3 regions of the Nonomuraea sp. NPDC054003 genome follow, and region 2 is predicted to be linked to each of the others. Evidence: riboswitches for the same ligand, from Rfam matches in the RefSeq annotation. Region 2 holds a riboswitch; each other region holds the start of a gene.
The links. Region 2 has a riboswitch for cyclic di-AMP ahead of ACZ6YG_RS13445 (D-alanyl-D-alanine carboxypeptidase family protein). Riboswitches for the same ligand answer to the same signal wherever they lie in the genome.
Positions count from the first base shown of each region.

Region 1 (2,250 bases), on a different contig from region 2:
AGCTCGCCTACCACCGGGCCGAGGAGCTGACCACCGAGGTGCGCGTCCAGCGGGTGCACGGCGACTACCACCTGGGCCAGGTCATGCGCACCACCACCGACTGGGTGGTGCTCGACTTCGAGGGCGAGCCCGGCCAGCCGCTGGCCGAGCGCCGCGCGCTCTCCTCGCCGCTGCGCGACGTGGCCGGCATGCTGCGCTCGTTCGACTACGCGGCCAGGCACCTGCTGGCGGACCACTCCGAGGCGGCCCGCCTGGAGCCGATGGCCGAGGAGTGGGCCAAGCGCAACAGGGCCGCGTTCCTTGAGGGCTACGCCGAGGGCGGCGGCGTCATCACCCCCGCCGACACGGCGCTGCTGCGCGCGTTCGAACTGTCGAAGGCGGTCTACGAGGTCGTGTACGAGGCCCGCAACCGCCCCACCTGGGTGTCGATCCCCTTGGCCGCCTTCCGCTAGACGGCCGGGCTCTCGAAGGGCGACACCGGAGCGGCGGGGCGCCGCGCCTCCTGCGCGTTGCTGATCCGCAGGACCACCAGGGCCGCCGGCACCGCCGCCACCAGCATCAGCGCGCAGCTCAGCACGTCGAACCTGGCCGCCGACGCCATGGACTCCAGCTCTTCGGCGTTGAAGAACAGCCGCCCGGCCACGAGCGCCACCCAGTTGCCGATCAGCCAGAGCGCCCACCAGAGCGTGACCAGCCCCGAGCGCGGCCAAGGATCGTTCTCGTCCCGATGGCTGGCGCGGTTGTCAGGCCGTTCAGGCGGCCTTGTACTCGGGGTAGCCGTAGCCGGCCACGTGGGACACGGGCCGGATGCGCTCCTCGACCTTGCCGTTGCCGGTGTTGCCCTCGATCGTGGTGATCGTGCCGTCGCCGTTGTCCTTCTTCACCAGGCCGACGTGGTCGACGGCGCTGATGTTCTTGCTGCCGCCCCAGTCGAAGAAGACGACGCTGCCGGGCTTGGCCTCGCTGCCCCAGCGGTTGTTGTCCTTGAACCACTGGGCGTGGGTGACGGTGTAGGCGTCCCAGCCGATCGTGGAGCGGGCGCCGGCCTGCTCGCCGACCCAGGACACGAACATCGCGCACCAGGGGGCGTTGGCGTACAGCGCGGGCGTGCCGCCGCCGTCACGGGCCAGGGTCTCGGCCGCGCGCGGGGAGGACATGTACCACTGGTGGAACTTGGTGCCGCCGCCGGCGGCGTCCTCGGTGACGCCGATCTGCGACTCGGCGACCTGCAGGACGGTGCTCGCGCTGACGGCGGTGGCCTGGCCGGCGCTGCTGTGCTGCTGGGCGACCGGGTGGGGCTGGGAGGGGGAGGCGGCGGCCGCGGTGGCGGCGGCGGAGGTGCCGGCGAAGGCGGCGCCGAGTGCCAGGGTGGCGCCCAGGGCCAGGCGGGAGGTGGACGGGATGCGATCGAAGATGTGCTTGACCATGCTCGGGGATTGCTCCTTGCTTCCATGCCGCCTACCGGGTTAGCTGTCGGGTTCGGGCGTGGAAGTGCCCTACGGTGCGCCCTTGGTGAAGAGCGACCGATTCACCCCAGAGAAAGGTGGGTCCCCGGTTCCGCCAGAGGGCGGATTCGGCGGCCGCGCCGTGTTCCCGCATGTGCGCGGGTGGGCGCGGTCTCGGCAATTCATCGGCAACGCGCGGGGGCTTACCTAAAAGCGCTGCTCAAGCGCGTGCCATCGATGGGTCCGAAGGTAATCGTCGCGCAAGGGAAAGGGCAAGCGCGGGACGGACCCCGACGACGGGATCCCCTATGACATGGGGGATCCCGCACGAATTCTTTACCTTCGATCCGGTTACGAACCGTCGGGCGAGGAGCCGAGCCGGGGGACGTGGCGCAGGGCGGTGGCCGCCAGGATCGCCGCGGCGAGCAGGACGACCGAGGCGGCCGCCGCCGTGACCGTGAGGCTCGTGGTGAAGGCGGCCCTGGCCGCCTCCGCGAGCGTGGCGGCGACGGAGGCGGGCTGAGCGGACGCGACGGCCATGGCGCCGCCCAGGGTGTCGCGGGCCGCTGCCGCCGCCTCCGCGGGGACTTCCTCCGGTACGCGCAGGCGGGCCTGGTAGACGGCGGCGGCGATGCTCCCGAAGACGGCCAGCCCGGCCGCGCCGCCGAACTCCTGGGCGGTCTCCGACAGCGCCGCCGCCGAGCCGGAGCGCTCCGGCGGCGCCGCGCCGACCACGATGTCGATGCCCAGCACGAGCAGCGGCGAGCCGCCCAGGAAGAACAGCGTCTGCCCGGTCACCAGCGCG
Region 1 is NZ_JBVJKR010000006.1:30,557-32,806, reverse strand. It holds gene ACZ6YG_RS16690 (maltokinase N-terminal cap-like domain-containing protein) at 1-452, shown strand, start outside; partial or broken gene ACZ6YG_RS16685 (DUF4328 domain-containing protein) at 449-724, opposite strand; gene ACZ6YG_RS16680 (CHAP domain-containing protein) at 753-1,427, opposite strand; cyclic di-AMP (ydaO/yuaA leader) riboswitch at 1,441-1,589, opposite strand; gene ACZ6YG_RS16675 (MFS transporter) at 1,797-2,250, opposite strand, start outside.
Region 1: linked by a shared signal. The riboswitch ahead of ACZ6YG_RS16680 (CHAP domain-containing protein) and the one ahead of ACZ6YG_RS13445 (D-alanyl-D-alanine carboxypeptidase family protein) in region 2 are both predicted to bind cyclic di-AMP.

Region 2 (2,250 bases):
CTCGGCGACGTGGGTGCGGCGGGGCAGGCCGCCCTGCTCCACCGAGTAGTACAGGTACCAGCGGCTCCCGACCATCTCCAGGTGCGGCGCCCACATCGTGTTGCCGCCTGTCCGTACGACGACCTGCTCGGGCGCGCTGCGCAGCCCGGCGATCGTCGCCGAGCGGCGCATGACCACGTCGGAGTTCCACGTCGTGGCGACGTAGTAGTAGAAGCCGTTGTGGAAGACCAGCGTCGGGTCGGCGCTGTTGGGCGTCGGGACGACGGGGTTGGTGAAGGACGGGCCGGGCGCCGCCTGGGCGCGGCCGGTCGTGAACAGGGCTGACAGGACGATCGTGACGACGGCGAGCGTCAGGATCCGGCGCGCCGTGCCCGGCAGGGAAGCCAACACGAGGACTCCTTGGGGGGTGGGGTCGACCAGTTGTGTTAGCGCTAACATAACTGGTTGCTTCGTCGTGCTCACTTGCTGGTGGAGAGATGTGTGCCAAGTGTTAACGCCAACACCACAACCGTCAAGGGCGCCTCCGCCGCCGGCTGGGAGGTAGGACAACCTTCAGAGTGCCTGAAGCTTCCGCTAAGCTTCAGTAACCCTGAAGGTTGGAGGATCGAACGTGAGGGATCACGTCCTGCTGTCCGTGCACGTCCTGGCGGCCATCGTGTTCGTCGGAGGCTCGGCCGTGGCCGCGAGCCTGTTTCCCCGCTACGCCCCCGTTGCGGGCCCGCCGGGCGAGGGCGAGCGCAGCCCGGCCGTGGCCGCCGCCCTGCACCGCATCACCCGCGGCTACAGCCTGTTCGGTCTGGTGGTGCCCGCCGTCGGCATCGTGATGGCCCTCGCGCAGGGCCGGATGGGGGAGCTCTGGATCGTCGCCTCGATGGTGCTGACCGGCGTCGCGGCCGTCCTGCTGGCCACCCAGATCTACCCGCGCCAGCGGGACGCGCTGCGCGACCCGGACGACGGGAGCCGGCTGCGCGCGCTGTCCATGCTCGCCGGCTTCTACAACCTGGTCTGGGCGGCCGTGGTCGTGCTGATGGTCGTCCGGCCGGGAGCGTGACCGGCGATATCGGAGGTCAAGTCCTAATTATGGTGAGTTGCGACGTTTGTCAGATTGCATTACGTTGAGGCTTCATTTGCCCAGACCGTGCGTGCCCCACCCCCGGGGAGCGCACGGCCGCCGAATCCGTTCGCGGAGCCGGGGACCCATTCCCCTCGGGGTGAATCGGCGCACCACGCGCCGTAGGGCACTTCCACGCCCGAACCCGTCAGCTAACCCGGTAGGCGGCATGGAAGCTAGGAGCAAGCCCCCAGATGAACGTCACCCACCGGTTCGGCGGAGCGCTGATCGGCCTCGCCGTCGCCGCCGCGGCGTTGACCGCCGGCAGCACCGCCGCCCACGCCGCCCCGCCGGTCGCCACCCCCGTCGACGCCGCGCAGGCCCCAGCCGCCCCCGCCGTCCTGGCCACGGCCGCCCACCTGGTCGACGCCACCACCGGCCAGGTCCACTTCAGCAAGGAGGCCGACCTGCGCAGGCCGGTCGCCAGCCTCACCAAGATGATGACCGCGTACGTGGTGCTCCAGCGGGCCGAGCCCACCGACGAGGTCGAGGTCACCACCGCCGACGTCGGCTACGCCGCCAGGGGCGGCGCCGCGGTCGCCCACCTGCGCGCCGGCGACACGCTGACCGTCGAGGACATGCTGCACGCGCTCATGCTGCCCTCCGGCGCCGACGCCGCGCACGCGCTCGCGCGCACGTACGGGCCGGGCGTCGAGGAGTTCGTGGCCGCGATGAACGCCACCGCCCGGCAGCTCGGCATGAACGACACGCTGTACGTCAACGCGGACGGCATGCCCTACGGCGGCGGCGGCCACTCCACCGCTCGCGACCAGGTCCGCCTGGCCCAGAAGGTGCTGGAGAACCCGACCCTGGAGAAGGTCACCTCGACCCAGTACCACACCGTCCCCGCGACCTCCGAGCGCCGTTCGTACTCGTGGCGCAACACCAACCGCCTGCTCGGCACCTCCGGCGCGCTCGGCGTCAAGACCGGCTACACCCGCGCCGCCGGTTACACGCTCGCCTTCGCCGCCGATCGGGGCGGCAGCCGGCTCGTCGGCGTCCTCCTCGGCGAGACCAGCTCCAGCCGCCGCTTCCAGACCGCCGAGGCCCTGCTCGGCTGGGCCGGCGCCGCGGCCGCACAGCGATAGCGGTCTCCGTGCGAGCGGCCCGGCCAGGGCCGCTCGCACGGACGGACCGCC
Region 2 is NZ_JBVJKR010000004.1:608,229-610,478, forward strand. It holds gene ACZ6YG_RS13435 (family 43 glycosylhydrolase) at 1-390, opposite strand, end outside; gene ACZ6YG_RS13440 (hypothetical protein) at 611-1,051, shown strand; cyclic di-AMP (ydaO/yuaA leader) riboswitch at 1,160-1,293, shown strand; gene ACZ6YG_RS13445 (D-alanyl-D-alanine carboxypeptidase family protein) at 1,306-2,199, shown strand.

Region 3 (2,250 bases), on a different contig from region 2:
GTCCTGGACAACGTATCGACATGGGTATCAACAATCACCTTTTCTGTCAGTCAAGATCCGCATCACCCGAGGTCAGGTGGAGCAACATCCGTGTGTTCCCCAGGGTGTTGGGCTTGACGTGTTCCAGGTCCAGGAACTCGGCCACGCCCTCGTCGTACGAGGCCAGGAGTTCGGCGTAGACCTCGGGCGAGACCGGGGTGCCTTTGATCACCCGGAATCCGTGTCTCGCGAAGAAGTCGACCTCGAAAGTGAGGCAGAAAACACGCTGCAGGCCGAGTTCTTTGGCCGTGTCGATGAGGGCCGTGACGATGCGGTGGCCGATGGCCAGCCCGCGCGCCTCCGGGTGGACCGCCACGGTGCGGATCTCCGCCAGGTCCTCCCAGAGGACGTGCAGCGCCCCGCAGCCGACGACCTTGCCGTCGCGCTCGGCGACCCAGAACTCCTGCACGTCCTCGTACAGGGTGACCGTGGCCTTCTCCAGCAGCCGGGGGCCGGGGCCTCCATAGGTGTCGACCAGGAATTTGATGGCCTTGACGTCCGGCGTCCGGGCACGCCGGACCAGGACCTGCGTGTCGGGAAGGGGACGTTCGGCGACCTGCTCCATGACCCTCCAGCCTACAGTTTGTGATTACGGCTCACCCCTAACCCCGGACTTGCGCCCATCTTGTAACGTCTCGTGGCTGTACGAGCACCTGTGGCGTTGGAGGTTTCCTACCGTTCCATGCCTGGTCCAAGCAGGCACAAAGAGGACATGAAGTCTTTGCCGTACCGTGCTTTACGAGACCACCTTGTGACCCCCCGGTTGTGAAATCTCTACAGAGTCTGTAGTTCCGGTTGAGCAGGAACCCTCGGTGCATTAGTGTCCAGCGTCGATGTCCCCGCGCATGTGGCGCGGAGACGCGCCCAATCCCCGCAAGGGGAGCCGGGGACCCGCCGGCGGCGTTCGAGCGGCGCCGCCAGGGGTGAGTCCGAGCACCTCGCTCGGTAGGGCCGGTCCGAGCCCGAACCCGTCAGCTAACCCGGTCGGCGCGCTACGGAAGGAGCTCGATTGGTGAAGCGCACGCGCGACCGCAGGGGGAGTTCCGCGGGCGAGCGCGCCCGCCCTCCGGAACGGGCCGGCTACGGCCGCAGGCTGGGCATCGTGGCCGCCACCCTCGCCGCGCTGCTCGTCGCCGCTCCCGCGGGGACCGTCGCCGCCGACCCCAAGCCCTCGCTCAAGGAGCTCTCCGAGCAGGTCGAGGAGATGCACCTGGAGATCGAGACCCTCACCGAGCAGTACAACGGGCAGCGCGAGAAGCTCAAGACGGCCAAGAAGGCCGTGGAGAACGCCAAGAAGAGGCTCGCCGCCAGCGAGGCCGACCTGGCCACGAAGAAGACCAGGGCGTCGCAGCTGGTCGAGGCCGAATACATGTCGGGCGGCCTCAGCCGGGTGCTCGCCTTCACCACCGGCGGCGACCCCGAGAGCTACCTCGACCGCGCGGCCACCACCTACGCCCTGCGGCAGCAGCAGAGCGAGGAGGTCCTCAAGCTGACCAAGGCGATGGACGCGGCCGAGCGGGCCAGGACCGGCGCCCAGACCCGCATCGACGAGGTCAACAAGATCGTCAAGGACCTCGGCGCCAAGCGCGACCGGATCTCCAAGCTCGTCACCAAGGTCGAGAGCCGGTTGTTCCAGCGCGCGCTCGGCGAGGCCGGCCGCCCCGGCACCAGGGCCGTCAAGGTGACCCTGCCCATCCCCGGCGACGGCAAGGCGGCCCAGGCCGCCCGCTGGGCCCTCACCCAGCAGCTCAAGCCGTACGTCTGGGGCGCGGAAGGCCCCAACGGCTACGACTGCTCGGGGCTGGTCATGGCCGCCTACCAGCGCGTCGGCATCTCGCTGCCGCACTACACCGGCGACCAGTGGACCGCGGGCAGGCACATCGCGCGCGAGGAGCTGCGCCCCGGCGACCTGGTCTTCTTCTACAGCGACCTGCACCACGTGGGCATCTACCTCGGCGGCGGCATGATGGTGCACGCGCCGCGCACGGGCGACGTCGTACGCATCGCCTCACTCGACCGGCGCCCCTACGCCGGAGCGGTGCGCATCGCCGACTGACGGCTAGATCAGCTGGCGGCGCGCGGCCCAGGCCACGGCTTCGATGGCCGTGGCCACCCCGATCCGGTCGCAGATGCCCCTCAGTCTTCGGCGCACCGTGCGGCCGCTGCAATCAAGGCGCCTCCCCACTCGGTCTACTGTGACGCCCTTGGCCA
Region 3 is NZ_JBVJKR010000010.1:73,256-75,505, reverse strand. It holds gene ACZ6YG_RS26020 (amino-acid N-acetyltransferase) at 47-604, opposite strand; cyclic di-AMP (ydaO/yuaA leader) riboswitch at 891-1,045, shown strand; gene ACZ6YG_RS26015 (C40 family peptidase) at 1,052-2,095, shown strand; gene ACZ6YG_RS26010 (LuxR C-terminal-related transcriptional regulator) at 2,099-2,250, opposite strand, start outside.
Region 3: linked by a shared signal. The riboswitch ahead of ACZ6YG_RS26015 (C40 family peptidase) and the one ahead of ACZ6YG_RS13445 (D-alanyl-D-alanine carboxypeptidase family protein) in region 2 are both predicted to bind cyclic di-AMP.